DNA from 2 places in the Peribacillus sp. FW305-BF15 genome. Region 1 is predicted to be linked to the other one. Evidence: a T-box and tRNA genes for the amino acid it is inferred to sense, from the RefSeq annotation. Region 1 holds a T-box; the other holds one or more tRNA genes.

Region 1 (15,807 bases):
GTAGAACCTGTTGCAGGGAATATGGGTGTGGTTCCGCCACAACCTGGTTTCCTCGAAGGCTTACGTGAAGTGACGACCCAATACGGGGCTTTATTGATCTTTGACGAAGTCATGACAGGGTTCCGTGTCGGCTATAATTGTGCACAAGGCTATTTTGGCATCGTACCTGACCTGACTTGCCTTGGGAAAGTAATTGGCGGCGGCTTGCCTGTCGGAGCATTTGGAGGCAAGCGCGAATTCATGGAACAAATTGCCCCGAGTGGGACAATCTATCAAGCGGGAACATTGTCCGGTAATCCTCTTGCCATGACGGCCGGCCTTGAAACGCTGAGCCAATTGACTCCAGAATCTTATGTTGAGTTCACCCGAAAAGGGGATATGCTCGAAAAAGGAATTGGAGCGGCAGCGGATAAGTACGGTGTTCCCCATACATTCAACCGTGCCGGTTCCATGATTGGACTTTTCTTTACTAATGAGGATGTCGTAAACTATGATACAGCAAAAACATCCGATTTAGAGTTCTTTGCTTCCTACTATAGGGAAATGGCGAATCAAGGCATCTACCTGCCGCCGTCACAGTTTGAAGGGTTATTCCTTTCCACTGCACATAGTGATGAAGATATCGAAAAAACCATTGCTGCGGCAGAACAGGCTTTTGCCAAATTAAAAAAATGATTCAAGGCTTCATGAGCTACCGCGATATTCGATAATGATAAATTTGAACTGGCTGCCATTTTTCCAAAAACTTTTGGAGAAATGCAGCCAGTTTTTTTGAATTCAATCCGTACGTGGAAGAACCGAATTTAACGTTCACGGCCGAATTAATTGGAGATGGTATAATTGGTAGAATGCAGAATTAATAGGCTGTTGGGAATTAATATGGCGGTATGCCGAGCAGCTTTTCTAGCTGATTGTTATTCCCGCTTGATTTAGCCTGAAAATTGAACCTCTTTCTTTTAATTCAGGGAATATCTAAGGGGAGCTGCAAATGAATTAAGGAATAAACAGCTTCCTCCCTTCATAGATTGATATTGGTATAGGTACCGTTTCATGAAGCTGAAAGGAGGAGTTGTCTTGTCGCAAGAAAATGAATCGTATTTACGATTTTCTTTAGAGGAATCCGTTTGGTTCCAGAAGGGACAGGAAGTGGCTGAGCTATACTCTATTTCCCTTGATCCAAATGTGTCGATTCAAGAAAGTGATCAGTATGTTTTTATACGAGGCTCGTTGGATTTAAGCGGTGAATACAAAGACTCGCAAAATGGTGAAGAAGAGGAGTTTTCGCAGACCTTTTTGCCAAAAGCGGTTCAAAAGGTCGAGAGGCATCCCAATGGACTTAATGAGTTCACACACCGTTTTCCGGTTGATATAACGATTCCGAATAATCGGATTGCCTCTTTGGATGAGGTTGATGTCTCGATTCAAAGCTTTGATTATGCCATGCCAGAGCATAACTGCTTGAAATTGCAGGCTGACCTTTTGATAACCGGAATCTATAATGATTCATATGTGGAAGAACGGTTTGATACTGAGCAGGAAGTTGGGGAAACGGAGGATCAGGAAGAAACGGATGGGGAAAATGAGTCATATATTCCTTATGCAGCCGCAGTGCCGCCAATCCCGGATTTTCAGCCCGTTTTCCGTGATGAGGAGGAAGAAGAGTTATACGCGCCTTTTTCTGCAGAGTCAAAACGGGTTTCTGAAGCAAATGAAGAAGAAGAAGAGGAACCGATTTATTTAAGCGATCAGCATAATGCTCCCGTTTTTGAAATTCCGGTTTCACCATATCCTGAAGAGGAGGAATGGGAAACGGAAGTGCATAGACAGGAAGAAGCTCAAGCTGTGGAGGAAGAAGTAATTGGTGATCCGCCTGACTCCCCGGAAAAGGTACCTTCCATGGGAGAGGCAAAATTGGAGGAAGAACCAAGCAGGCAGGATTCCTTGGAGATTCCTAGAGTGACATTTATAGAAGAAGTAGAAGAAGTAGAAGAAGAGCCAAGTCAAGCAACCAATCATGAAAGTAGCCCAGTTTTAAATGTAGAAACCGAGGATGTCATCCGGCAGGAAGACGATGCCGTTACAGCGGGTCCTATCCTTAATGAGAATGTGAAGGTGGAGCAGGAAGAGGAATCTAATTCGTCCATAAGCGATCTATTCAAAAAGAGGGAAAGACCTGCGCCTCCGGCTAAGGAGGGTAAGAGTTTCAAAGGCAGGAAACAAGCAGCGGAACGTGATGAAAAAGAAACGGCCGATCATGATGAAAAGCAGCTTTCCATCATGGATTTATTCGGACGGAAACAAGAAGAAGAACTGGTAAGGATGAAGGTTTGCATTGTTCAGCAAGGGGAAACGCTTGATGACTTGGCTCAACGATATGATGTTACGGTTCAATCGATCCTTTTCAGCAATGAATTGGAGTCGAATCAGAACGTCCATGAAGGGCAAGTCATTTATATACCGAAGGCGGTTGCGTATAAGAATTGACCGGGACAGAGAGCAGGGCATATGCTCTGCTCCTGTTTTTTAAATGCTAGAGGAAGCGGATTGTTTAGTTTTTTTAGAGAAAGTGAGTGAGTCTCGTGAGGGAAAACGAGAATCAGCAGCCTGCCAATCGGGATCGGGACACGGAGACCGTATTGAAGGAATATGCCATGTATGTACAATATATTGAGGACTTCGGGCGTGTAAAAAAAGTATACAGTGATCGCGGTACATTTGCCTTGAAATCCATGTCACCGCATAACGGCATTGATTTTATCAAAAATGTTCAAAAACTGTACCATCGCGGCTATAATCGAATCGTTCCCATTTATCAAACGATGGATCAGCGTTACGCCGTTCTGCATAATGGACGTTTGTATTACCTGATGCCCTGGCTCAATGATGAAAGGGACGGGGAGCGCGATGAAAAGCATAAGCAATTGTTCAGGGAGCTTGCTCGGATGCATACACTTTCTGTTAAGGAAATGCAAGTGGATATTGAGGAACGGGAAGCACATTATGAGCGGACGCTTGATGCCTGGAATAACGAAAAGGAATTTATAGAAGAGTATATTGTCAGCTGTGAAAAGAAGTGGTATATGTCTCCATTCGAACTCACGGTTTGTTCTTTCTACACTGATATTTCACAGGCGCTGAAGTACTCGATCAAGAAGTTTGAAACCTGGTATGAAAAAACGAAGGATAGTGAAAAGGTTCGAACCGTGGTAACGCACGGAAAGGTTTCTTTGAAACATTTCGTTTATGATGAGCGGGGATATGGCTACTTCATCAATTTTGAGAATTCGAATACGGCTCCGCCGCATTTCGATTTACTGCCATTTCTCGTTAAAGCGGCCAGGACCTATCCTGTCCAATGCGATGACTGTGTTGACTGGCTATATAACTATTTTCGTTATTTTCCGTTAAAAGAAGAAGAATTATTGCTCATGCAAAGTTATCTGGCATTCCCTGGATCAGCTTTGGAATTAGTGAAGGGTTATTCCGATGGCAGGGGCCATCGTTCAGAGCTTGATAATGTCACGCAACTACAGCGGCAATTTTGGCTATTGAAAAATATTGAATATATGGTGATGAGAATCGAAGAAATCGAACAGAAGAAAAAGGCGGCTGCCGAGGCTGCCAAAGAAGAACAATCACCCCCAAGCTAAATATACATGATTGGATCATCTCCAGTCATGTATATTTTTTTGCTGTAAGGGAATAATTAAATCCATTCGAAATACAAAGACATGGCCAGGAAAATAAACGCGATAAGCAGGAGCATATCGAAAAAAGTCGGGAAAATCAGCGTACGTAATCCTTGGAATACGATAAAGGGGACGATGAACTGCTGGCAGACACCGCGGAATTTTTTCACCCAAGGCGGTAAAGTATAGGGAGTATATCTTCGCTTCATATTATTACCTTCCTTTTTAGGACTTCTTATATTCTATGGGTGGGCAGTGAAAAAGGTGAAACAGCCGTCACATTCACTGTTTCTGGAGGATAAAATAAAGAAAATGAACATGAATGCATCAAATGGGATGATTCCTGAGAAAGTAAGCGAAAAGATGATTGACTGGAGCCCCATGTTTTTTGTACTATATACTATATGCATTCAATGTTTTTACATATGAATATAAATCAATGCAAAGACCGGAAATAGTAAGATGAAATGCACTTTTCAGAGAGGAAACCAAATTGGTGCGAGGTTTCCAGGCAGCAGCATCCGAAGTCGTCCGCGAGCAGTCTTCGTGAACTTCTTAGTAACGAAGGCCGGTGAAGAGCCGTTATCCGATTTGAGAGCCGAAAGGGATTCTTTTCTTTTTCGGAAAAAAGGTGGCACCGCGAACAACTTCCTTCGTCCTTTTGAGATGATGGAAGTTTTTTTTATGCCCAAAAGGAGGAAATGATATGGAAGAGAACCAAATTTCAATGCCGACTAAATATGATCCGCAGACGATAGAGAAAGGCCGCTACAAATGGTGGCTTGATGGAAAGTTTTTCGAAACGACGGGTGACGATAAAAAAGAACCATACACGATTGTCATCCCGCCGCCTAACGTTACAGGTAAGCTGCATCTTGGCCACGCTTGGGATACGACACTTCAAGATATATTGACACGCATGAAAAGGATGCAAGGCTATGATGTTTTATGGTTACCAGGCATGGACCATGCCGGTATTGCCACTCAAGCGAAAGTAGAACAGAAACTTCGTGCGGATGGCGTGAGCCGTTATGACCTTGGGCGTGAAAAATTCGTGGAAGAGACATGGAAATGGAAAGAGGAATATGCGAGCCATATCCGTGAACAATGGTCAAAGCTAGGTCTTGGACTTGATTATACCCGTGAACGCTTCACCCTGGATGAAGGTCTTTCAAAAGCAGTGCGCGAAGTGTTCGTTTCGCTTTATAACAAGGGCTTGATTTATCGCGGCGAATACATCATCAACTGGGATCCATCAACGAAAACGGCGTTATCCGATATCGAGGTCATTTACAAAGATGTGCAAGGCGCATTTTACCATATGAAATATCCATTGGTTGACGGATCGGGTGAAATTGAAATTGCCACCACCCGTCCAGAAACGATGCTTGGCGATACTGCTGTTGCTGTACACCCTGAAGATGACCGTTATAAACACTTGATCGGCAAAAAGGTCCGCTTGCCAATTACAGGCAGGGAAATCCCGATTGTCGGTGATGATTATGTCGATATGGAATTCGGTTCAGGCGCGGTCAAAATTACTCCTGCTCATGATCCGAATGACTTCGAAATCGGGAACCGTCACGACTTGGAGCGCATCCTTGTCATGCATGAAGATGGCTCGATGAATGAAAAGGCCGGTAAATATGAAGGCATGGACCGTTTTGAATGCCGTAAGCAAATCGTCAAGGACCTTCAGGAAGAAGGAGTACTCTTCAAAATCGAAGATCACCTTCACTCAGTAGGCCATTCAGAGAGAAGCGGTGCTGTTGTTGAACCATATCTTTCGACACAATGGTTCGTTAAGATGCAGCCGCTGGCTGATGCATCCGTTGAGCTTCAAAAAGGAACCGATGAGGAAAAAGTTCATTTCGTACCGGACCGTTTCGAGAAAACGTACCTGCATTGGATGGAAAATATCCGCGACTGGTGCATTTCCCGTCAGCTTTGGTGGGGACACCGCATTCCCGCCTGGTACCATAAAGAAACAGGTGAAGTGTATGTAGGTCATGAAGAGCCGGCGGACGCTGAAAACTGGGAACAAGATACAGATGTCCTTGATACATGGTTCAGCTCGGCATTATGGCCGTTCTCGACTATGGGCTGGCCTGACAAGGACAGTGTCGATTTCCAACGTTACTATCCAACCGGGGCACTTGTGACAGGCTATGATATCATTTTCTTCTGGGTATCGCGGATGATTTTCCAAGCTCTTGAGTTCACAGGTGAACGACCATTTGAAGATGTGCTGATCCACGGTCTGGTTCGTGACGAACAGGGGCGCAAGATGAGTAAATCGCTAGGCAATGGTGTCGATCCGATGGATGTCATCGATCAATACGGTGCCGATTCCCTGCGTTACTTCTTATCTACGGGCAGCTCGCCAGGCCAGGACCTTCGTTATAGTACGGAAAAAGTCGAAGCAGTTTGGAATTTCTCCAATAAGATCTGGAACGCATCCCGTTTTGCTTTGATGAACATGAATGGCATGACGTATGACGAAATCGATTTAAGCGGTGAGAAGTCTGTAGCCGATAAATGGATCTTGACGCGTTTGAATGAAACGATTTCCAACGTAACCAGACTTGCGGACCGTTATGAGTTTGGTGAAGTGGGCCGTGTGCTATACAACTTCATTTGGGATGACTTCTGTGACTGGTATATTGAAATGGCGAAGCTTCCGCTATATGGAGAAGACGAAGCGGCTAAGAAAACGACGCGCTCGATCCTGGCGTATGTACTGGATAACACAATGAGATTGTTACACCCGTTCATGCCATTCATTACCGAAGAAATCTGGCAGAACCTACCGCATCAAGGTGAGTCCATCACTGTTGCCGCTTGGCCGGAAGTGAATGAAGAGTTGACAGATACGGCTGCAGCCGAGGAAATGAAGCTGCTTGTTGAAATCATCCGCTCCGTCCGTAATATCCGTGCTGAGGTGAACACACCGTTAAGCAAAAAAATCAATTTGATTTTAAAAGCGAAAGATGAGGCCATCTTAGCGACATTACAGAAAAACAGCAGCTATATCGAGCGTTTCTGTAATCCTGAACAATTGACGATCGGAATCGAAGTCGAAGAGCCTGCTCAAGCCATGACAGCTGTCGTAACTGGCGTAGAACTAATCCTTCCGCTTACAGGACTGATCAATATTGACGAAGAAGTGAAACGTCTTGAAAAAGAACTCGACAAACTTAATAAAGAAGTTGAGCGTGTACAGAAAAAATTAGGCAACGAGGGCTTCGTTAAAAAGGCGCCGGCAAGCGTCATCGAAGAAGAACGTGCCAAGGAAAAAGACTATAGCGAAAAACGCGACTCTGTAATCCACAGGATCAGCGAACTGAAACAACTGTAATACAAAAGGATGAACCAGCTTGAAGCCGGTTCATCCTTTTTCTGTTTACATGCTATTTAAGAAGAGGATATGCTTTCTTTTATGAATGTAAGGTACTCCCATACGATATTCATATCACTTAGTGCACTTAATGTCCGGCTCCCAACGACATCCTCAATTTCGTTCAGCATGAGGCTGCCATCTTCGGCAAATATGAAATCGATACCGACCAGGCCGAAATCAAATGAACCCATTACTCTTTCAACAAGGGCTAATTCAGATGCAGTCAGCTCATATAGCGAAGCCGATCCGCCCAGCGTATAATTTGCCTTGAAACTGGAAGCGGATTCCCTGAGTACAGCAGCCTTCACTTTTTTTCCAATTACAAAAACGCGGATATCCCTACCGAATAAGCCAGGTTTTTGAACTATCCAATTCCCATCTTTCAGCTGGGCAAGATCATCGGCATGCTCGATTAGAAATACTTGTTTCCCGCCGCGGCCGCTTGTTTCTTTAGCAATGAAAGGGAGCTCCATGTCATCGGCACTCGGCCTTCCATTACAATATACGGTATCGGCCATTGGAATCCCCAGCGAGGACAAATATTGATGCGTCTTTGCTTTGTCATTCGCGATTTCCGATACGAAGGAGGAGTTAAAGCAAGCAATCCCCAATTGCTCAAGTTGCTTAGTGAAAAAAGGATCGATGGTCCGGACGATGGCAAAGTCCGGCAATGAAATTGGCTGCATCTCATGTTCCACATACAACTTGTTGAAACGATGTCCGATCCTAAGGTCTTCCCGAAAGTGAAAGTGTAAATCAAGATCAAGCTTACTGGCTTCGTCAAGCATCCAATCTATGTATCCTTTATTTTTCAAGGCATCCTCACGGTTATAAATCAACCAGCCTGCTTGTTTTTTCATCAGATGCACTTCCTTTTTCTAATTCTTTCAAGATATAATCGAACATGCTATCGGCGATGTTGATGCCTGTACATTCAAAAATATTCAGTAAATGCGAATTCGAATTCACTTCGCACAAAAGCGGACCTTCTTCACCAAACAGCAAATCGACGCCAGCGAAGTCGGCACCCAGAATTTGCGCACATCGAATGGCAAGGTGTGCTTCTTCACTGGTGGGGATATATGGTGCAGCCTGCCCCCCGGCAGTCATATTAGCTCGGAAGTCCTGTTCGGAATGACGTTGCATCGCTGCTATGACTTGATTGCCCACGACATTGACGCGAATATCCCGACCTTTACTGTGCTCGATGAATTCCTGGATGATAAATGGTTTGTGGCCAAGATCACGAACCGTCTTCAGTAACTCATCCTCTGATTGGATTAAATATACTTGTTCCCCAAAAGAACCGTATGCTTCCTTAACGATAAGAGGATAACCGAGTTCATTGCCGATTTGGATAAAAGCATCCATATTGACCCTTTCAATCCCTTCGTACGTAAAAGGGGGAAATATGGTTTTCGGCATCGGTATGTCATGCCCTGTTAAGGCTTGATGTGTTTTTGCTTTGCTGTCGCATATATCGATTGCTGCACTGCTGTTATATACGGGGATGCCGAGCAATTCCAAATGGCGCGCCAAATGAATGTCTTTATCCATGAACAGAACAAAATCCGGCAGCTTATCAAAGTTTCCTTTAAGCAGCGGCACTCCTTTTTCGATTATGGGCATGAGATCTGAATTGCGGATAAGGGTTGCCGTGATATCTTTCCTTTCAGCCGCCTCTTTAATGAACAAAGCTAAACTGGAAAACTTATCATGCTGTAAATAGCCGTTGACGACAATCCAACAGTGGAAATCTGAAGTTTTCATGGTAAAACACTACCTTTCATCTAGGTTAATCGTACATATATTGATAAAATAATCTTAACGCATAAGAGCGGTATAAAGAAAGAGGAGGCTCCACGATAATGGTTACAACCATGAAGGAAATCAATCAATTTTTTGAACGGCGCCAAGTTCGATTGGGCATGAATTTTGGCCTGTCACGGATGGAAACATTGTTAACTGAATTAGGCGACCCGCACAAGGAGCTAAAGTATATTCACATTGCGGGGTCCAACGGGAAAGGATCGACACTGCAATATATTAAAGAGATTCTGCTTGCCCAAGGGATTCGGGTCGCTTCCTTCACTTCTCCTTATTTAATACGGATGAATGAACAGCTGAAGGTGAATGAGGATGAAATCAGTGATCAGGAATTCATCGATGTCTTCCGGAAGCTTTGGCCGATCATCCATGAGATGGACAGCAAGGGGAATGGTCCCACCCAGTTCGAAATTTTGACTGCAATGGCATTCTCTTATTTTAGCAAAAAGGAAGTCGATTTGGTTTTGATGGAAACCGGTTTGGGAGGCAGGCTTGACACAACCAATGTCATCCAGCCGTTTCTTTCGATCATTACCTCGATCTCTTTGGAACATACGAACATCCTGGGTAACACACTCGGGGAAATTGCTTTTGAGAAGGCAGGCATCATAAAAAGCGGAGCGCCGGTCATCAGCGGAGTCACAGCCGGGGAACCAGCAAAAGTAATTGAAGAAAAAGCGTCAGCTTTAGGCGTACCTTATTACCAATTGGGCAAAGACTTTCGTGTTAGCGATATGAAGCGAAGTGAAAGTGGGCAAAGTTTCTCATTTTCGCTTGCCGACAGGTCGATTGAAAATGTGGAAATGCGGATGCTGGGCCGTCATCAAATGGAGAATGCGGCACTGGCCATTGCTGCTGTCACAGTAGGGATGGAAAATATCGATGAAAAAAGCATCCTTAAAGGAATAGGGGCAGCGAAATGGGATGGACGCTTTGAAAAAATATCGGATGAGCCGTTGGTGATCATTGATGGTGCACATAATCCTGCTGGCATCGACGTACTGAAGGAAACGCTAAAAGTGCATTACCCCGACTATAAGTACCGATTCGTATTCAGCTCATTTAAAGATAAAAACTATTCCGAGATGCTTCATGGACTGGAAACGGGGGCGATGGAAATCATCATTACCGAATTCGGCCATGAACGGGCGGCGGATGCGAAAACGCTTTATGAAAAATGCAATCATCCAAATAAAAGTATAAACAAGGATTGGCAGGCGGCGATAACGGAAGGCAGAAGGAAAACGGGGGATAAAGAGATTCTTGTCATTACAGGGTCCCTTCATTTCCTTTCACTTGTGAGGGAGTTCCTCATCAGAGAAGATGCCTAAAGGATGTGCATTACCGCAATGAGGCACTTTATCGTGGAAACCAAAGCCTAAGAACCAACGGTAAGCCATATTTGTTTCAACTTCTTCAATTGCTTTATGAATTGAACGAATACCGAGGGTAAATCGAATGAAAGTCAGTTTGGCTAATATAACTGGATCAATACTTGGGCTTCCTATCTCTGAATATATATCTTTCACCAAATCATAAATGAAAGTGAAGTCAATGGCAGCCTCCATTTTACGAACCAAATGATTCGCCGGCACCAGTTGATCTAAAGCAATCATTTCAAGTTGGTCTCGCTGAATAGAATAATGTTTCGAAAGCATCCTCATCACCTCAGGTTATAATAGTTTATTTTAAAACAAAATAGTCTATAGGCAAAAGGAGTTCCATCTGAAATTTTAAACATAGTTGATTGGAGCGGGTGTGCGAGACTCCTGCGGGAATAGCGAGTCCAAGGGTGACCCCACAGTCGCAAGTGCGCCGAGGGCGGACCGCCCGCGGAAAGCGAGTGCCTGGAGTGGAAATTAACGTTCAAATTGCACAAACCCCTAAAAAACCAAACTCAATTTTCATCGAGTTTGTCTACAGTCTGAGAAAAGGATCTTTTCAAAGGTCCTTTTCTCTTGTTAAAGAGCCTCTTGAAAAGAAAAAACTCCAATAGAGTGATTGATAACAAATCACCCAGTTTATTTGTTAAAATATGATTATATATTGCATTCCATATGAATGTTGAATAGTAGGATCTGCTTAATAAAATGACGGGAGGGATGAGCATGAAGAACCCAATGGTTAATTACATAGCGGAAGGGACTTTTATATCAGGGTTTCAAAGAAAGGCAATCGAATCCTCATGCACGTTGCATAAATGATGGCTATCCATATCTATCTCTTCGTATTGGGCTTGATTTTAGGCTCATTCTTTAACGTTGTCGGTTTAAGTGTTCCAGCTGGTCATTCATTCGCGAATCGTCGTTCCGCCTGCCCTTCTTGCGGGCGTACATTGACATTCTTCGAGTTGATACCGGTTATTTCTTATATGTTGCAAGTCGGTAAATGCCGGGGCTGTAAAGCAAGGATATCCCCCCTTTATCCGGCCGTGGAAATGCTGACCGGTGTTTTGTTTGCCTCTGCTCCGATATTCCTTGGCTGGTCGGGCGAACTCTTGATTGGCTGGACATTGATTTCATTATTTATGATCATCTTCGTGACTGATGTCGCCTATATGCTCATACCTGATAAAATACTGCTTTTCTTTACGGTGATTTTTATCGTTCTAAGAGTCTCATTTCCGCTGTCGCCCTGGTGGGATTCAATTGTCGGGGCAGCGATTGGCTTTAGCCTGCTGTTATCAATCGCGGTCGTGAGTAAGGGTGGAATGGGTGGCGGTGATATCAAGCTGTTTGCCGTGATTGGCTTCGTATTGGGAATGAAGATGGTGCTGTTATCGTTGCTTTTTGCGTGCTTTTATGGGGCATTGCTTGGCATCATCGGGTTGCTGACCGGAATCTTAAAAAAGAAAACCCTTATTCCTTTCGGACCGTATATTGTTTTTGGGACATTGACTGCTTATTTTTGGGGCGATTCGCTATTACATTGGTATGTAACATTTTTAAGATGAGCTTAAAGGACCATCCTGATCAAGAGGAATTTGTCAAAAATCACCTGAACAATAGCCCAGTAGGGAACCATCCCCATTTGACGGCAAGAGATTATGAAATGATGGAGGGATGTATGTAATTCGTGAGAGGTGATATGGAATGGTTCATGAAGCAATAGTACCAGTACACGGAATTCCTTTTTTGTTACCCATATATGAATAGGGAAATTTGACGAAACCTATTAATGACAAGACGACAAAAGTCTTGTTATTTTTTTTTCCCTCTATGATAGGATGAAAAAAATGATCAGGAGGGGAGGAAAAAAATTGGGCAAGCCGGAACAAAGCAAGGGTGTAACGATTAAAATAAATGGGGAAGAAAAAGTATTTGGCGATAAAAAAATTGAAAGTCAAGAGGCGGCGAGTAAGGAGCAGGAACAGGAACAAACTGATGAGAGTTTCGAATGGATACTCCCTGAGGATTCAAATGAAAGCAAGATCGTATTGGTACCCACACCGCCAAAGAAGAAAATGCCGAAGCTCATCGGCTTTGGTACCGGGTCACTGAAAAGCTCGGATAAAAGACCGATCAAGACATTCATGATTGCAGTCATTTGTGCTGTGTTTTTTGGGTCGATTCTTGGCTTGATCGCCGTTAAAACGATAACAAAGGAAAAAGCCCAAGTATCTTCGGTCGAGACCCCGATTCCAACCGAAGCCACTGTTGAAGATAAAAAAGCGGCAGTGACTGAACCGGGAAACCAGCTGAAGACATTCCTTGTACAGGGAGGAGTATTCAGCAGCGAGGATGCGGCAAGGCAAATTCAAAAGAAAATCATTGAAAAGCAGGTTCCTGCTGAAATCTTCAAATTGGAAGAAAGCTATTATCTATTTCTGGGGTCGGCAGAGAGTCTAGCTGCAAGTAAAGAATTGGCCTTGTTCTTAAAGTCATATGATGTGGATGTATATTGGAAGGAAATCAATTTTGAAGCGGCCGGGACAAGCCAAGAAGATGAAAAAACCCTCGACAAGATGAAGGCAGTATATGCTTCGTTGGCAGAAACATCCGCAACAAAGCTTCGCGGAAAGGCAGGGACGGTAAACGGGGAAACCCTGAAAAAAAACATGGATGAACTGAAGGCGGGGAAATTATCGCCGGCGTTTTCAAAGATGAACGATGACCTGACTGCTGCGGCAAAGTCGATTGATGAATATGAGACTTCCAAAAATGAAGAAAAGCTATTCCAGGCTCAAGAAAGTCTTCTGAATTTTTTATTGAATTACCAAAAGTAAAGAAAAAAGGGGGGCTGCCTAATGGGACAAGCCTCCCATTATGAAACCATCTGTGACACCTTTTTTATTTTCCGGGAAATACTTACAGGGATTTGTCGATTCCTAGTAAACAATAATTGTGGATTGCACCATTATTTGATAGGATAGATATGTATCTCCCTATGTAAAGAAAGGTGACTTTTATATTATGCAGCCATTGATTTTAGCTTCCTCATCACCACGTCGTAAAGAACTTCTTCAATTTCTTCAAATCCCCTTTGAAAGCATGAATTCCAATGTTGATGAAAGTATTGATGAAAACATGTGTCCTGATGCAGCGGTGAAAGAACTGGCATCCCGTAAAGCGGAAGCCATCGCAGCAAAATTTCAGGAAAGCTGGGTAATCGGCTCGGATACCGTTGTTGTCCTTGATGGTAAGATTTTGGGTAAGCCGGTAAGCAGGGCCGATGGAAAAAGAATGCTGGAAATGTTATCAGGACGGACACATGAAGTATACACAGGCGTCGCCATCCTGTTCGGAAAGCATCGCAGAGTATTTGCAGAAAAAACGGAAGTGACATTTTGGGAGCTGCCAGAGGCTGAAATCGAACGATATCTGGATAGCGGGGAACCTTTTGACAAAGCTGGCGGCTATGGGATTCAAGGATACGGATCTCTTCTTGTCAAACAAATCAAAGGGGACTATTTCTCAGTCGTCGGGCTTCCGGTCTCAAGACTGGCCCGGGAACTTAAAGCGATGCAGGAAGAGTTAGGATAATCAGATTTCCCCTGGCATCTTCCCTTTTCTAAGGAAGGGTTGATCTTTTGAGCGAAAAAATGTTAATACGGGATTACCCGAAAGAAGAGAGGCCGCGCGAAAGGTTTCTCCAGGACGGGCCGCAAAGTCTTTCCAATCAGGAATTGCTTGCTTTGCTATTGAGGACGGGATCAAGGGAAGAATCAGTCCTGCAACTATCCGGCAGGCTCATCAATTCCTTCAAGGGCCTGCGCCTGCTAAAAGAAGCCTCAGTGGAAGAACTGACCGTGATTAAAGGGATTGGTGAAGCAAAAGCGATACAAATCCTGGCCTCTGTCGAACTTGGCAGGAGAATTAACAATTTGAATGACCAAGACCGTTATGTGATTCGATCTCCTGAAGATGGAGCTAATTATTGCATGGAGGAAATGCGGTTTTTATCACAGGAACATTTCGTCTGTCTCTATTTAAATACGAAAAATCAAGTGCTACAAAAAACTACGATATTCATCGGGAGCCTCAATGCCTCGATCGTGCATCCGCGCGAGGTCTTTAAAGAGGCTTTCAAAAGGTCAGCTGCCTCTATCATTTGTCTTCATAACCACCCCTCCGGAGACCCCTCTCCCAGCAGAGAAGATATTGAAGTGACGAAAAGGTTAGTCGAATGTGGTAAAATAATCGGCATTGAAGTATTGGACCATATCATCATCGGGGAACATAAATATGTTAGCTTGAAGGAAAAAGGTTATTTATGACACTATCAAATTTTTTGACGATACGATATAATATTGTTTATGATTTTTAAAAGAGGAAACTTTTTCAAAACTCTTATTGTCAAAAAACGACAAATTATTATTTGAACTTATAAAAAGGCATTTTTGTTTACGAAAGGGAGATACCAGAATGTTTGGAATTGGAGCAAGAGATATAGGGATTGATTTAGGAACGGCGAATACGCTTGTCTATGTGAAGGGAAAAGGCATCGCAGTACGTGAACCATCGGTTGTAGCGGTGCAAACAGATACAAAACAAATCGTTGCAGTCGGAAACGATGCGAAAAACATGATCGGCCGTACACCTGGTAACGTGGTTGCCCTGCGCCCGATGAAGGATGGAGTAATTGCCGATTATGAAACGACGGCTACCATGATGAAGTACTATATGAAGGAAGCTCAAAAGAAGGGCGTATTCGGCAACAAGCCATATGTTATGATTTGTGTGCCTTCTGGAATTACGGCAGTTGAGCAGCGTGCAGTCATCGATGCAGCAAGACAAGCTGGAGCCCGTGACGCATATCCTATCGAAGAACCGTTTGCAGCAGCGATCGGTGCGGACCTTCCCGTTTGGGAGCCTACAGGCAGCATGGTCGTCGATATCGGCGGAGGGACGACGGAAGTGGCCATCATTTCCCTTGGCGGAATCGTTACAAGCCAATCGATCCGTATTGCCGGTGACGAAATGGATGATGCCATAATCGTCTACATCCGTAAGAACTACAATTTGATGATCGGTGAGCGTACTGCTGAAGCGATCAAAATGGAAATTGGTTCTGCTGGAGACACGGAAGGCGTCGAAAACATGGAAATTCGCGGCCGTGACCTATTGACCGGATTACCAAAAACGATCGAAATTACAGCTGAGGAAATATCCAAAGCATTAAGCGACACTGTTTCTGCAATTGTGGATTCCGTAAAAAACACTTTAGAGAAAACACCACCTGAATTAGCCGCTGACATCATGGACAGAGGCATTGTACTGACAGGCGGGGGTGCTTTGCTGCGCAATTTGGATAAAGTCATCAGTGAAGAAACGCAAATGCCGGTGATCATCGCTGAAAATCCTCTGGATTGTGTTGCGATCGGAACGGGAAAAGCGCTGGACCACATTCATTTATTCAAGACTAAATCAAGAGATTCGCGATAAGCATTAC
Region 2 (15,807 bases), on a different contig from region 1:
TACTGGGGATTTAGGTCAAATAGGGAGTGAGGCAGCCCATGACTTATTGAAACAAAAGGGCTGTAATATCAATCAGGAAAAATTCAAAGATTGCGGATTGATGATTTTTAAAAAGGACCAGCCTGTTTTGGCTGGCGGGAGCGGTGCGGGATGTTCGGCAGTCGTTTTATACGGCCATATATTAAATGAAATGATTTCCGGTAAATATAAAAAAATCCTGCTTGTCGCAACAGGAGCGTTATTGTCGCCGCTTTCCGTCCAGCAAAAAGATACGATTCCGTGCATCGCCCATGCAGTGTCCATTGAGTATGGGATGAATTCATGAAAAAGGAGGGATTTCGATGTTAGCAATGTTTTTTTGGGCCTTTGTCATCGGTGGCTTGATTTGTGTAGTAGGCCAGCTGCTTTTCGATGTTGCTAAGCTGACCCCAGCACATACGTTAAGCTTATTCGTTGTAATAGGAGCTGTTCTTGGCGGATTTGATTTATATGAGCCGCTGGTTGACTTTGCCGGTGCAGGAGCAACCATACCGATCGTTTCGTTTGGGAACTCGCTGGTGAACGGGGCGATGATGGAATCGGAAAAACATGGGCTCGTTGGCGTACTGACAGGTATGTTTGAAATTACGAGTTCCGGTATCTCTGCAGCAATCATTTTTGGATTCATCGGAGCATTGGTTTTCAGGCCAAAAGGATAAAATTAGCGAAATAGGCAGCCTTGGAATGGGACATGGCCTATACATATTTGTCCAGACCTACATATGTTATCAGTAAGCTTTAGCGAGAGCGAGGTGATATGTATGTTTGGTTTTGGTGGCTACGGTTGTTGTGGCGGCGGCGGTTATGGATACGGCGGCGGATATGGCGGAGGATACGGCGGCGGTTCTACTTTCGCGATAATCGTTGTATTGTTCATCCTATTGATCATTGTAGGGGCTTCTTTCTGCTAAGGCGTAAAAGGAATAGGCAGAAGAAGCCTATTCCTTTTATTTTTTTGTATGGGCCTAGCACTTTTTTCTGATAATGCCATAGGATAGGTACAGAAAAGGGAGGGGCTTAAGTATGGATAATAACTTTTTTAAAAACATAGAAGGTAAAACCGGCGTAAATATGAAAGATGTATTAGAATTGGCAAACTCGCTGCAAGGAGCCAACTTCAAAGATGAAACAACGGTTAGAAACGTCATTAAGCGTGTTTCGAAAATAGCGAATAAACCGGTCAATAAGGAAACGGAAGATAAAATCGTTCATTCCATCGTAGCTGAAGGGAATAAACTTGATTTCGGGACGATATCCAATATGATAAATAAAAAATGAAAAAGGGCCTGCTATCATGCAGGCCTTCAGACTGCAGACAAACTTGAAAAAAAGCGAGTTTGCCTGCAGTTTTTTAAACTAAAAAAGTCCATTTGCAAGATTTATAGTATCGGCTTTTGGTCAAAGCTTCAGAAAACGTGATGGATGGGCAGTCCGTCCGCGTCTAGTTTGCAGGATGGAAAGGTAAAGGTCCTTTTTAGCCCTCGTTGCCGCTACATAGAGCAATCGTCTTTCCTCTTCAAGAGGGGATAGTTCCCCTTTTCGGTAAGATTCAAGTGCGAAATCATGAGGAATGCTGCCATCGACAGCAGCAAGGACATATACGGTTTGATATTCAAGCCCTTTGGAACGATGTATGGTGGTAAGCTGTATGGCGTCCTTAAAGTGTTTCGATAGCTGTTTAATCTCTTGGACCATCGCAGTCATATGATCGACATGTTCAATGAAAGCGGCGACGGTTGGAAAACGATTTGCCGCCACCTTTAAGTCACGGATGTCATCGGATCCTTTTTCCAGGTTCGCATCATTACCGCGTTTTTTTACATATTCCTGGTATCCTAAATCTTTCTCGATGATCTCTAACGCTACGAGTGGCGACATAATTTTTAAAGACCGAATCTGTTCAGGAATCGTTTTTAATTTTCGTTCTTGAAAAGCATGTCCAGTCTTAACAAAAGCAAATGCATCGATGAAGTCACAATCCTGCAATATTGTCATTGCTTTTAACTCTTGTAATATACTTTGCTTTAAGAATAGGGAGGAAAGGACTTCAGATGCTGCCTTGCTATCATGCGGGAACAAACTCAAGCGCATAAAGGCAAGCATGCCGCGAATGACCTTGCGCTGATAAAACGAATCCGCATCCTTTTCAATGACGAATGGCAGATTGGAAGCGGCAAGCCGTTCAAAAATGGCCCTGGACATCGTGTGTGTCCTGTACAATACTGCAAAGTCCCTAGGGTTTGCTCCCTTGGATATTTTCTCTTGGATATCGGATACGATCATCGTCGCTTCCAATTCTTCATCATAAGGATAAAATAAAACAGGTGGATTTCCTGAATCATGCTGTGCCCTCATCCTTTTCTCCATCCGGTTCTGGTTTCGCTTGATCAAGCGGTTCGCAGTAGCGACAATTTCATGGGAAGAGCGGTAATTCTCCGTCAGCTTCACCACTTGGGATCGAGGGAAGTCATGATTGAAATTCAAAATATACTTCGGATCGCTTCCGCGGAATGAATAGATGGATTGGTCATCATCTCCAACCGCACATACATTTTTTGATTCAGCAGAGAGGAGTTTTATCAATTCATATTGAACTTTATTGATATCCTGAAACTCATCTACCAAAAAATAGTTAAACCTTTGCTGATATTTCTTTAAAAAATCTGGGTGATTTTTTAAAAATACATAACAGCCTACAAGCATATCATCAAAATCATACTTCCCTGTTTGCTGTTTATATTCTTCATATTTCTTATATAAAAATAAACACGATTTCTCCCAATCGTCCTTAGGTTGAATATCTTCTGGAAAGGCCAAAGAGTTTTTCCAAAGCCCGATTTGTTGAAGGGCCTGATCATATGCAAATTCCTTATCATCAAGTTCCAATTCCCTGCCAGCCTGTTTCAATACCTTTTCTTTTTCCCACTCCCACTTCAATAGGAAATCGCGCTGCCATTTGGCTGGTTCGTGGAAAATCAGGATTTTATAAAAGATGCTATGAAAGGTCCCGCTAACGATTTGAGAAACAAGGGAGGGCGTCATATAGGGATAACCGAGCAGACGCTGCTGCATTTCCTTTGCGGATTTCGCTGTAAATGTTACAAGCATGATACTTTTGGGATCAATCTTTTTCACTGTGAGCATATAGGCAGTGCGTACCGTCAATACGCGTGTTTTCCCGCTGCCTGCTCCTGAAAGGACAAGGATGGGTCCATCGATCGTCATTACCGCTTTGAGTTGCTCTGCATCGAGAACAACCCCTGAAGAGGATAATTCTTGAAAGTATGGTTCCTCTGATTGTGCCATGTCATATGGTTTATCTGAATATTTCGGATTGCCGGTTATGGGGCGGCTTTTAAGGAAAGGTTCGGTAATGGTTTTCGTTTCAGTAATGGTTCGTGATGTTGGAATCCTAAATCCATTCTGTTCCATATATTCTAAGGGCTTATCTTCATTTATGGATTCTGAAATTGGCATTTCACAGGGTCCCTGCGATGGGTCGCTATGATAAAAATAAGGTGTCTCATGGATTCCAATAAATAATTTCACTGGTTTATGACAAATGATACAAGAAAGCTGATCACGTTTTCCTTTTTCAAAAAGTGTCTGCAGCTCACCAGCTGAAACGGTATGTAAATGTACGATTTCATTGCCAGATTTTGCTTGATTCATATAAATGGATACCTCTAATCTATTAAAAATATCGGCAATACTCATCATACCAGAAGATTAGGAAAAAAGAATGTGGAAATCATGTTTAAATATTGTTCTGGCAGGGGAATTAAATGACAACATAACTATTTCAATATAAGGAGGGGTTACTATGGGATATATAGCACCTGTCACACAATTTGATTATATTCAATATGCCAACCGAACGGTCGAAGCTGCAGGGAAAGTAAGAATTGTTAAAGGAGCGGCACCCATTCAACCCATCCGTTTTGATCAGGTGTCGGAAAGGGAAAGGGAAAGGGAAAGGGAAAGGGAAAGGGAAAGGGAAAGGGAAAGGGAAAGCGTTGAAGGATTAAATCAAATTCAAGATAATGTTCGGGTAAGTGCATATGGAGCAGGCACATATCAACATGAAATGGGGAGGAGCGTCAGGAAAGATTTAACGGCTGGAATGACAGGAAAAGGCAGGTTCATCAACGAAATTGTCTAGTTCCTCCAGAAAGACAAAAGAGGACACGTGAAGTGTCCTTTTTGTGCTGACTTCTTAAAGAATGTCTATTTCCACGATTAGGGCTAACAATAGTTGCAATAAAAGTTGGATGTTTAGAGCGATTTGTGCATCAGTTGTTGTAATGTCGATATCACGGCTGTTTTCAACAATTGTTTTTTGGCGCGTGATTTGTTTAACATTGGAAGATTGGATTAATTGTTGAGTGATCTTATCAGCATTATCAGCATCTGCAACGGAAATGCTTACGATGACCGCAATTGCAGCTTGTAGAGCAGCTTGTAGTGAGAGGGCCGCTTTAACATCCGTTGAAGTGATATTTACATTACAAGAATCTTTAATGTAAATAAGTTCTTCAGAAAGCTGAACTTGATTATTATCCTGTCTTGCGTCTTGGTCAATCTTTGTGTCATCGTCGTTACAGAATCCTGAAAGGGGATGCCTCGAAGCGGAATCTAGAGCCGACCATGACCTTTCAGAGTCATCATGTGTGTTACAATTGCTACGATATACATTTTGGTTCATGTTGTTTTTTCCTCCTTAGGTTTTATTCCCTATTAAAATATGCTTTGATGGTTAATCGGGTTGGACGAATAAATCAGTTCATTCGTCTATTTTTTAAATACTTAGAGAAAGTATTAGTGTGTGGGGGATGAATAATAAAGAAGCTGGAGCTTTAGGAATGAAATGTAAGTGCTGCTATGTCTCGGTTTACTTATTTCTCGCCAGCAAGTAAGGTGATTAGGTGATATGGTGCGTCATTTATTTTTGGAATCCGTGAATTTGTTGTGAATGGAATTGGTAACTGGATTAACATCATGTTCCGTGATGTTCTTTTCTTGGTTTATGATTTTCAGTGATTGCTCTTGTAAATAACGAACGGTTTCTTTAAGGTTGTTTCTCTCTTTTTCAGTTAGATCGACCTTTTCCTTTTTGAAACCATGTTTTCTCAAAGTCCTCGAAACCAGCAGCTCCATCAGTCTTTTTTGAGACTCATCCAGGTTAAAATCATTGTTACCCATAAAATTTTCCCTCCTTCTTGCTTTCTATATATAGACTATGTATTTTTGATGAGATTGCCATTGAACGGAAATGGTTTTTTTCATAAAACGATAATTTAAGTCCATGAACGAACAAAAAAAGCTGTCCAATCAGAAGACTGAAAGGACAGCTTTTTTATATCAAAAAATGGTTTTCTTCATCGTTTTATGAGGAATGCCAGCATCCATGAATTCGTCGGAAACGATCTCATAACCTAATTTTGAATAAAAAGGGATGGCATGCACTTGGGAATCAAGCTTTAATTGAGGCACTTCCTGCTGGATTGCGTATTCCTCAATAGCATTCATGATCATGGCGCCGGCACCATTCTTACGGCCCGATGACAGTACACAAATGCGCTGTACTTTACCGATGTTGTCAATGACCCTGAAGCGGCCAGCACCGATTGGCTGATGCTGCTCATCATATAAAACGAAATGTGTGGAATCTTTTTCATATTCATCGATCTCTTCTTCAAGAGGGACGTTTTGTTCTTGGACGAACACTTTTCTTCGAATCATATATGCGTTTTCAAGCTCTTGGCTGTTCTCTGCGATTTTTACAAACACGAAATCATTCAGCTCCTAATCTAAATGTTTCATAAACGGTCCATGCCCCATCTTCAAGTTGATACAGCAAGTGAACTCGTTTCACCTCTTCTTCATGGCTGATGTCAAGCATGCTTAATTGGCCTAAAACATCAGAATGCTCATTATCGGATAAATCTTGAGCGATTGTAATATGCGGGACAAATGCATGTTCACTTTCACTTTTTATGAAATCCTCATTGTTAAGCGCATCATGCAGCTCTTGAAGCCCTTCGGATAATTCTACTTTGAAATAAATCGTATTGCTTACGGGTTGGAAAGACTTCGTTTTGGTTACGCTCATCGTAAAAGGTCTGCACTTTTGAGCGATGCCTTTTAATTGTTCCGCGATTGTTGAAATTTCCATATCTGTCGCTTCGAACGTTGGTTTAAGCGTTAGATGCGGAGGTATGAAAGCATACTTCGTATCATACCGTTTGCGATAGGAGTTAGCTAAATCTTGAAGTTTTTTTGAAGGGAAAATTGCAACACCATATTTCATAAATAAAACCTCCTGATATTTTTTATTGTTGTATTATAGTTGGACATGTTTTTTTCTTGAAACCATCCCAAACAGATGATTTCGAGTAATTAGAACATTTCCAATAGTGCTCGTTTCAAATCTGCCTGCCAGTATTTCCAGGTATGATTACCTTCAAATTCTTCATAGAAGCAAGGAAATCCTTTTTGGTTTATTAATTTATGCAATTCCCTATTTGGTTCTATGAAGTTTGCCTTATTGCCATCCGTCGTCGGTACATCCGTTTCACCGGTCCCGATCACATGGTAAAGTTCGAGGAGATGCGGATCCTCAAAATTACGTACAGCATCCATTACTGCTTCATTGGCAAGCGGGGACTGCATGATGCATTTACCGAATGTATGCGGATACTGCAAAGCGGCCAATAGAGAAACTGTACCGCCAAGAGAGTCACCGATCAAAGTTCGACCATGTCCCATTTGATAGGTTGGGAATTCATCATCTAAAAACGGAACTAGTTCATGGGCAAGAAAACGTATGTATGCAATATGCTGTTCCCCGTCCGGATGATATTTGCGCCTGCGGTCAAAGCGGTCTTTATAAGGAATGCCGACAATGATGATATTCTCGATCTCATCGTTCCCTAACAGTTCATCTGCTACCCGACCGATTCGGCCCATTTGAAAATAATCACGGCCATCCTGAGCAATCACAAGCGAATATTTATACAATGGCGAATAATTAGCAGGCAAGTAGACAAGCAATTCCAATTCTTCTGCTAAAGCTTCGCTTTTAAACATGTACTCTTTAATTGTGCCTTTGCGTAAACTCATTCTCCCGCACCTCAATGATAATTAATAATGAAAAACAACTTACTTGATTATTTTAGCATAGCCTTGCAACTTTTTCCCGCGACAAGAATTTGGAATATAAAATTTTCGTTATATTTTCTAAAAATTTAAATTATAAGGTGCTATAATACAAGGATATAGAAAAATAATACAAAAAAAGGTGGCGAATAAAATGGCAGATGTACACGTGCACAGCAGGGAAGTGACAAAGGCGGCTAAACGAACATTATTGGAGCGTGGTGTCAGTGTGGAGGCAATTGCAAAAATCGTTTATGAATTGCAGTTCCCGTACAAGGCTGATCTTAAGCTGGAGGAATGCATCCACAGCGTTGAGCGTGTCCTGTTGAAAAGGGAAATTCAACATGCCATTTTAGTCGGTGTGGAGCTGGATAAACTGGCAGAGCAAAAAAAACTATCTGAACCCCTGCAATCGATTGTTGAATCGGATGAAGGGCTATTCGGAGTGGATGAAACGATTGCCTTTGGTGCAGTACTCGGTTATGGAAGCATTGCTGTAACAACCTTTGGCCATTTGGATAAAAATAAAATAGGCGTCATACACGAACTTGATAAGAAGCAAGAAGGAATCGTGCATACCTTCCTGGATGACATCGTTGCAAGCATTGCCGCGAGTGCCGCCTCAAGGTTAGCTCATCGTCTGAGAGATGAAGAGGAATCGTTAACTGAACAGGAAAAGGACATCCAGGAAGAAGAAGAGTTAATAGGTTGAACCTTGAAGAGCAATGTTCAGCCAGACCTGTAAAACCTGGCCTTAATGAGGCGGGCAGAAAGGATGTTGGCTACTTTAAATGTCCGTTTTGTCTGCCTTAGAAAACAGAATGCGTGAATATGGCCTGGATAAATTTCAAGCACCTGGATTTTCCGTTGTGTAATCTTACCTTGTTCGGAGAGATAAATTATTTCTAATGGAGCATTTTCTTCCATATGTTTACGAAGTATATATTTCATTCCCGGTCACTCCTTTGCTGACTTGCTTGCTATCATTATATGCGAACATACGTTTTGTATGCAAGTGAAAAGCGAATGTTCGTTCTGTCTTATTGTGGGGTGAATGGAAGAAGATGAAATTATAACTTTTTTAATATTATATGTAGAGTTTTTAACAAAAAAACAATTTATGTACTCAATTTCTGACCTTTCTTCTAACAGTCCTCTTAGAATCTCAGTAGCTAGGTTCTTCATCAACCAAAACTGAAGTGCGATTATACCTCACCTCATTTTCAGATTGAGAATAAAGAATATGTTTCCCCGATTATATCCACAAAAATACCTTCCTTATTGTTAACGACCACCTTCTTAATAAGATATATAATCCAGTAGATTTTTGCTGTTTAAGTTAGATTTATTTTCAAATTTGTAACATATGTACAAACATCTTTTCTTTTAATGAATAAAATAACCCGAAAATAAAAAAGAAAAAGGTGATTATAATTAAAAATCATAATTCTATTTCACATTGTAATTCCTTTATAGACACCACATATCTTAATAAGAAATGTGTGCAAAAGAAACCGGATGATTGTCATAGCTGCCATAAGAAACACAATGACTGTATATGTCACCAAAAGAAATCGGATGATTGTCATAGCTGCCATAAGAAACACAATGTCTGTATTTGCCACCAAAAGAAACCGGATGATTGTCATAGCTGCCATAAGAAACACAATGACTGTATTTGTCATCAAAAGAAACCGGATGATTGTCACTGTTGTCATAAGAAACACAATGACTGTATTTGCCATCAAAAGAAACCGGATGATTGTCACTGCTGTCATAAGAAACACAATGACTGTATTTGTGAGCAAAAGAAAGATGATGACTGTCATTTGTGCCATAAGAAACACTGTATTTGTCATCAAAAGAAACCGGATGATTGTCATTGTTGTCATAAAAAACACAGTGACTGTACCTGTGAGCAAAAGAAAACCGATGACTGTCATTTGTGCCATAAGAAACATAATGACTGTCACTGTGACAATAAGAAACATAATCTAGTAAGAGCATCTGCGTTCAGGGCTAATAAGAATACACCACAACTATACGAAGCAGCGTTAACTCCCTCTGTAAAAGTTTTATTCCAAACTGAACAGTTTGATTTAGCGGATGAATATAATCCGCACATATCAACATTTATTCCAACTAAGGATGGAATTTATGAGATAACAGCAAAAGTCTCGTTTTGTCCGTCAAAAAGTAAAAGCAATGATTCCTCAAAAAACAAAAAAGATAATTGCAAATGTGATTATTGCAGTAAAAATAGTTGCAACTGTGATTATTGCAGAAAACATCATCCTTCAAAAGACAAAAAAAGGAGTTCTTCAAAAGAAGGATATGTCGCATCCATTTCCATTAACGTAAACGGAGATAATTTAGATATTGTTAATGACTTCTTGGAGAAATCAAGACCTATTGGACTATCGGTTACTACAATCCTTCAGTTACAAGCAGGAGATCGGGTACAAGTATTATTTAGCGCAGATGCAAACGGAGAAATTTTAGCAGAAGCATCTTTAACAAACTTTCAGGCTGCTAGATTCCCTTCTCCAATGTAAAGATCTTTCTGCTTTAGTCTTAGATTGAGTAAATGGACATCATATTTGTTAATTAAAGTCGAGTAAACGTATGATTAGGAGCCCTGGATTCTCCTTGAAAAAGGTGAGGTAGATTCTATTCCGAGAAATTTTGGGGGTCAGATCGTACTTTCAGGGATTAACGCCTAAGACCACACTTTACTGAAAAAAACTTTTTTAGCAAAACTACTTGTTTTATTTTGAATACCACTATATAATAAATCTTGTTCAGAAAAGAAGTCAGCAACTAAGTAAGTTTTAAACCAAGCTCTATAGAGCTTGATTTACATACGACTTGTTAGCTCAGTGGGAGAGCACTTCCTTGACAGGGAAGGGGTCGTGGGTTCGAATCCCTCACAGGTCATCAACTGCCAAAGGCTCAAATCCTTGATATAACAAGGGTTTGGGTCTTTTTTTGTTTTTAAAGATATAGTTCATTATGTATTATTTACTGAATTGGTGGCGGATAGAGCAACATTTAAACCTAATACAGGTCAATTATTTGTAATGATTAATATTTCAATGAACTGTAGGTAAAGCCTTTCGCTTATTCAGCTAACGATGGTGGTTAAAAATAAGACCGTATTTTTGGCTTTTCTTTAAAAGGTACATAATCATATTCTTCGGTAAAATCCAATTTACTATAATGTGTTGGATTACTCACTACTGAATACCATGCACGGGAATACTTCCTGGAAGCCCTGAACATGACGCATGAAGACTATGCAAAATATCAGCAAACGATGTTTCTTGGCTTGAAAAGTATAATACAATGCCTTCACTTAAAATGATGGTAGAACAATATAGAGAAGAATTACAACCCTTACCCTCCACTTCAGTATTATATAGTAAATATTCCCTTTGTTTTTAACGGATGATTTTAATACCTCAACAGTTTATTATATTGATAAAGGATGAAGTATTTAATCTACTACTATAATTTGGTAAGTCTGTAAAAGGGAAGTGATTGTTAAATGCTTTATATAAGCGATATCGGAAAGATAATTAATAACACATTAAATGAGCACAATTTGGATATTATTTATGAATTTGACAATAACCTAAGTGCACCTATGAGTTATAACGTATCGACCAATACTATAAAATTCAATTACCTTCAAGTTAACGGTTATAAAGGGAAAATTAGAATAAAAGAGACAGAGGAAGACTTTGTTAAAATTATTCTTTATCGTATGATTGGTTATTATTTAGATTTTAAGAAAAACAAACATGATTTAAGGATTTTAATGTATGGTCACGAAGAAGAAAAAGAAAAGCTGAAATCTGAAATAGAAACTAATGCTTGGGATTATGGGAGAACATTAATACCTGAACAACTATTGGAGTCATATGATAAAGTTCGTGAATTGGATAAAATGTTAATAAATTAATGTACTCTAAGAAAATGGAGACTCGACTTTAAACTAAAACAAGAAAAAGAAGCCACCCTTGGAGAATCTCTCTGGCTTAATTTTTGAGTGAGAAATTAAACTGATATCCAATAAGACAAGACCCAGAGAAAGAAGAGTTGTCTTAGAAACCTTAGGTTTAAACCTGATTTCTAACTTTGATCACGCACCTTCTTTAGAGTAATAGTATCGTCATGTCCAAAAATTTGAAATTAATTGCAAGTCTCTAAAAATTTTTGTAACAGAACCAATTCATTTAATATCTTTATTTATATTTGCCAGCTAAAATTTAGTAATCTAATATATAAAGAGTTGAAATATAGGAGGATTTACTAATGAGCACTCATGAATTTGAAATGAACATAGATGGAGAAATAATCAGATGGGCAGAAAAATCACACGCACAAAACTTCCGCAACTTCTGGCAGTTCTTCATGGAAAAAGATTTACAAAAAACAATTGAAACAATAGAGTTCACAGGAATCCGCACTTCCGATTCAGAATACTTCGTAGCCAAAAATGGAAGTAAAAAGAAAAATATCTTTGTAAAAGACAATTACTACGTTTATACCCACTTAACACCATCCGCAATGCAAAAAGCATATGAGAGATTCAAAAAAGGCTGGGAGGATATATATAAACAAACGAAGGGCGAAATGCCTAACATGAAACAGGAGGAAATGCCTGAGGAACTGCAAACGGAAGAAAAGCAAAATTTGAAAAATATTTATGAAAAAAGCCATGCAATTGCTTCGGTTACGGCGAATCATGACTCACATAACAGTTCTCTAGTTATAGAAACTTCCGTTACAAAATTGCCTGACGAAACAGAACCATTAAGAATTCTTTTTGGTCATTCACCCAACAGCAATGAACCATTGTATTGGTATCCAACTACGACTAGTAAAATCATGCATACGAATACAGGTATTATTGGTACGATGGGGACGGGTAAAACTCAGTTTACTAAATCGCTCATTAAACAGATACATGATGGTTCTCTATCTAATGTAAATGGAACACCTATTGATGTTCTCATCTTTGACTATAAAGGTGACTATATCAAAGATGACTTTATAGGGGCGACAAACGCTACAGTTTATCATCCATATCACCTTCCGTATAATCCGTTATCTTTATATAGAGGAAAACAACTAAAGCCGTTATTGCCTTTGCATACAGCTAGTACCATTAAAGAAACAATTGCCAATGCTTTTAATTTAGGTATAAAGCAACAGCAGTTATTGAATGATTTAATCATTGAAGCTTATTCACAAGCTGGTATTTATAAGGCTGATATGGCTACATGGGGTCTGGTACCACCTACATTAAATAATGTATTTGAACGATTAATGGATAGGGAGGATGTAAAAGAAGATAGTCTTTATGCAGCACTAAAACAAATTTATGATTTTGAGATCTTTTCTCCAAATAGTGAGAATACAAAGTCCTTATATGACATGATACAAGGCGTAACGGTAGTAAATCTGGCTGGTTATGATCCAAGTGTTCAGAACTTGATAGTAGGAATCACTTTGGACACCTTCTATTCCCAGATGTCTACAAAAGGGCACAGTACGATACAAGGAGATTATCGTGAATTAACGAAAATGATACTTGTTGATGAGGCAGATAATTTCTTGAGTCAAGACTTCTCTTCTTTAAAGAAAATTATGAAAGAAGGAAGAGAATATGGCGTTGGTGTAATCCTATCAACCCAATTTTTAGACCACTTTGCAACTACAAATAATGACTATGCTCAGTATATATTGACTTGGATTATACATAGAGTACCTACCATTAAAAAGAAGGAAGTACAAGCTATCTTCAGTCCAGAAAATCAGGCTGAGGGTGAGCAGATAGTTAAAAAGATAGCTCAACTTCAAAAACACTATAGCTTAGTCACGTCTGTTACCAATAATAGATACGAAATTATGGAGGATATGGCGTTCTGGAAGCTTCTAAATTAAACATAGATTTCTGATAAAAAACCCTTTGAATTTAATCATAATTAAATTCAAAGGGTTTCTCAAGTCATCTAAAATTATTGCATCAGAACAACGTAGTGGGTTGCATAACCGAGATTAAATTCTGCAAAAACTAAAAATCTACCCTAACGTTAATAGAATGATACAATATTTTACAGGCATTATTAGTTAGTTGCAGGAGGTTTAAACATGAATGGTTATATTGCCGTTACTTCTAGGGAATGGTTTACGAATTTATCTTCGCATAATGTAGCAGATGAATTTAACTTTTGGCGTAAGGACACTAAAAACTTTAAATCGATAACCATGGGGGAACCGTTCTTTTTTCTTGTTAAAAATGATAAGAGAGTTAAAGGAGAAAGAGCCGTATTAGGTATGGCTACGTACATACGTTTCGAGGTATTAACGGCAGGTGAAGCATGGGACAGATACCGTAATGCTAACGGTGATGAAGATAAGGAAAGTTTTATAGGTAGAATGAAAACCATGTTTGGAACTGATGCATATACGGGTCAAATAGGATGTATAATTCTTACCGACTTCAAAGTGTTTGATAACCCCGTATATCTAAGCAATATTAATATTAAATTTGCAAATAACACTATGTCTGGACAAGGTATTACTGATACAGAAGGAAACGCAATTTTAGAGTACGGTTTTAGTTCCGTAGGTAATGTACTACGTAAACTTAATGAAATTGATCGTATAGGGTTTACGGAAGATGACGAAGGTTTTCCAGAAGGAAAGGTTAAATTAAAACAGCATCTAGTACGTGAAAGAAACCCCCTTGTTATTAAACTTGCAAAGGAACGATTCTTACAACAGCACGGTAAGTTATTTTGCGAAGTATGCGAGTTTGATTTCCAACAATATTACGGTGAACTTGGACATGGTTATATAGAAGGTCATCATACGAAACCTGTATCGGAAATGGACGATAACCAAGAAACAAAGGTAGAGGATATCGCCCTAGTATGCGCTAACTGCCACCGTATGCTACACCGAAAACGACCGTGGTTATCAACAAGTGAACTAAAGCAACTACTATATTTGCAGCGGTGAACAAAAGGCCATGGATTTCATAGGATCCATGGCTTTAAACACTTTAAAGTCAAAGGTTTGATAAATATAATAATGGTGGCAGCCTGGTGGCAATACCAACATGCCACCAATTACATTTGTTTAAATCCTACATAGAAAAAATATTAGGCTATTAAATCAACGTTTTCCAACTGAATCTGTTATAATTCGATTCACTCTTCTTCCTTGACAGGGAAGGGGGCGTGGGTTCGAATCCCTCACAGGTCATCAATTAACAAAGGCTTAGATCCTTGATATAACAAGGATTTGGGCCTTTTTTGTTTTTAAAGATATAGTTCATTATGTATTATTTACTCAATTGGTGGCGGATAGAGAAGGAGTAAAACGTATTACAGGACAATTATTTGTGATAATAAATATTTCAAGGAACTTTGAGTAAATGCCTTTTGTTATCTGCTAACGATAAAGGTTAAAAATAAGACCATCACCGATTCGGTGTTTCGGCTGTTTTACGAAGAGATAGTCCCTTCAACATGAATTAAATAAATGCAATCCATTTGTCTTCCTTTTCTGAACGATACATAGGTGAATTTGTGAACTTGTTAAATCAGTCTATGTCTATTCATGTTCGATATAATCAGCTGTACCAAGTGAAACTAGTTTTTGATGAAATCAGCCGAATTGGGGTCGCCAATACTTAAGATGGTTTAATATTGTAATAATTTAACACAAAAGTTAATCTTAAATTACCTAATAAGGCACAATATTAAAGGAGAAAATTGTGAGTTATCTCGGAAAGTATTTGAAAATGCCACCAACAATTGAAAAGCTCCATAAATTAGAGAAGGAAATTGAAAAAGAAGGCTACTCCTTAAGTGAATTATCCCTTTATTTAGAATTTGACTTCTCCCCTTATGAAAATACTCCTTATGATGTCATTACATTTGCTAGTACAGGCGTTGACGGCATACATTTCGGATTTCTAACTGACTTCGGAACAGTATCTGATTTAGAGAATGCTTTTGTTGTATGTATTAGTCCAATGGATTTTGATTCACAAATAAAGATTGTAGCAAGGAATATAAGGGAGTTTCTTAACTTGGTTTGTACAATGAAAGGTGCCTTAACTATTTCTAACTTTAATATCCTGGAAGAAGAGGGTCAGTATATTCTTTTGCTTAAAGAACTAAAACAAGTAGAACCTGAAGATGAGGTTTTTGAAGAGAACGTAAACTATGTAGTGGAAAAGATAATAGCCACATTCGATAGCGAACGAATAGAAGATATCTATCATTATGTGGAAATAAAAGTAAGGACAGAAAGAGAGCAACAAACCATTTTACCAACTCTTGATGGGTTAGGCATAATATCTGTAGAGAACAGTACAATCAATTTTCTCCCATACAAACTTGAAAAAGATATGACGATTAACTTGGAAGAAGTGAAAGCCTTTTTTAATTCTGCAACAACAGAAAGTAAAATGGCTTTCATCAGAGATGTCCAATTTACTTACTTAATTGCAAATGAGATAGCGTTAAAAGAATTGGTCATTCATGAAATGATAAAATTAGGTTTACAGGATGAAGTCGATAGATTATA

The links. A T-box is a leader RNA that pairs with one kind of tRNA and senses whether it is charged. The one in region 1 lies ahead of AC3WLU_RS24140 (valine--tRNA ligase), so its partner is inferred to be a tRNA-Val.
Region 2: it has a tRNA-Val gene. The T-box ahead of AC3WLU_RS24140 (valine--tRNA ligase) is inferred to sense a tRNA for this amino acid. The anticodon was not compared.

Annotation. Positions count from the first base shown of each region.
Region 1 covers NZ_JBYSYV010000032.1:11,633-27,439, forward strand. Annotated here, with positions in the region: gene hemL (glutamate-1-semialdehyde 2,1-aminomutase) at 1-675, shown strand, start outside; gene AC3WLU_RS24125 (LysM peptidoglycan-binding domain-containing protein) at 1,075-2,484, shown strand; gene ysxE (spore coat protein YsxE) at 2,580-3,650, shown strand; gene AC3WLU_RS24135 (YszA family small membrane protein) at 3,707-3,898, opposite strand; T-box leader at 4,125-4,353, shown strand; gene AC3WLU_RS24140 (valine--tRNA ligase) at 4,396-7,047, shown strand; gene AC3WLU_RS24145 (ATP-grasp domain-containing protein) at 7,104-7,949, opposite strand; gene AC3WLU_RS24150 (ATP-grasp domain-containing protein) at 7,918-8,859, opposite strand; gene AC3WLU_RS24155 (bifunctional folylpolyglutamate synthase/dihydrofolate synthase) at 8,958-10,247, shown strand; partial or broken gene AC3WLU_RS24160 (transposase) at 10,266-10,574, opposite strand; gene AC3WLU_RS24165 (prepilin peptidase) at 11,117-11,869, shown strand; gene AC3WLU_RS24170 (hypothetical protein) at 12,176-13,141, shown strand; gene AC3WLU_RS24175 (Maf family protein) at 13,329-13,898, shown strand; gene radC (RadC family protein) at 13,958-14,632, shown strand; gene AC3WLU_RS24185 (rod shape-determining protein) at 14,781-15,800, shown strand.
Region 2 covers NZ_JBYSYV010000010.1:74,035-89,841, reverse strand. Annotated here, with positions in the region: gene spoVAD (stage V sporulation protein AD) at 1-325, shown strand, start outside; gene spoVAE (stage V sporulation protein AE) at 342-698, shown strand; gene AC3WLU_RS12595 (YjcZ family sporulation protein) at 801-950, shown strand; gene spoVIF (sporulation-specific transcription regulator SpoVIF) at 1,063-1,317, shown strand; gene AC3WLU_RS12585 (ATP-dependent helicase) at 1,438-3,711, opposite strand; gene AC3WLU_RS12580 (hypothetical protein) at 3,863-4,201, shown strand; gene AC3WLU_RS12575 (spore coat protein) at 4,256-4,744, opposite strand; gene AC3WLU_RS12570 (hypothetical protein) at 4,978-5,241, opposite strand; gene AC3WLU_RS12565 (GNAT family N-acetyltransferase) at 5,401-5,829, opposite strand; gene AC3WLU_RS12560 (YjcG family protein) at 5,834-6,349, opposite strand; gene AC3WLU_RS12555 (alpha/beta hydrolase) at 6,439-7,161, opposite strand; gene AC3WLU_RS12550 (phosphatidylglycerophosphatase A family protein) at 7,352-7,909, shown strand; gene AC3WLU_RS12545 (hypothetical protein) at 7,927-8,148, opposite strand; gene AC3WLU_RS12540 (hypothetical protein) at 8,716-9,195, shown strand; gene AC3WLU_RS12535 (hypothetical protein) at 9,141-9,752, shown strand; tRNA gene AC3WLU_RS12530 (tRNA-Val) at 10,063-10,134, shown strand; gene AC3WLU_RS12525 (hypothetical protein) at 10,745-11,161, shown strand; gene AC3WLU_RS12520 (ATP-binding protein) at 11,515-13,149, shown strand; gene AC3WLU_RS12515 (HNH endonuclease) at 13,357-14,229, shown strand; gene AC3WLU_RS12510 (hypothetical protein) at 14,990-15,807, shown strand, end outside.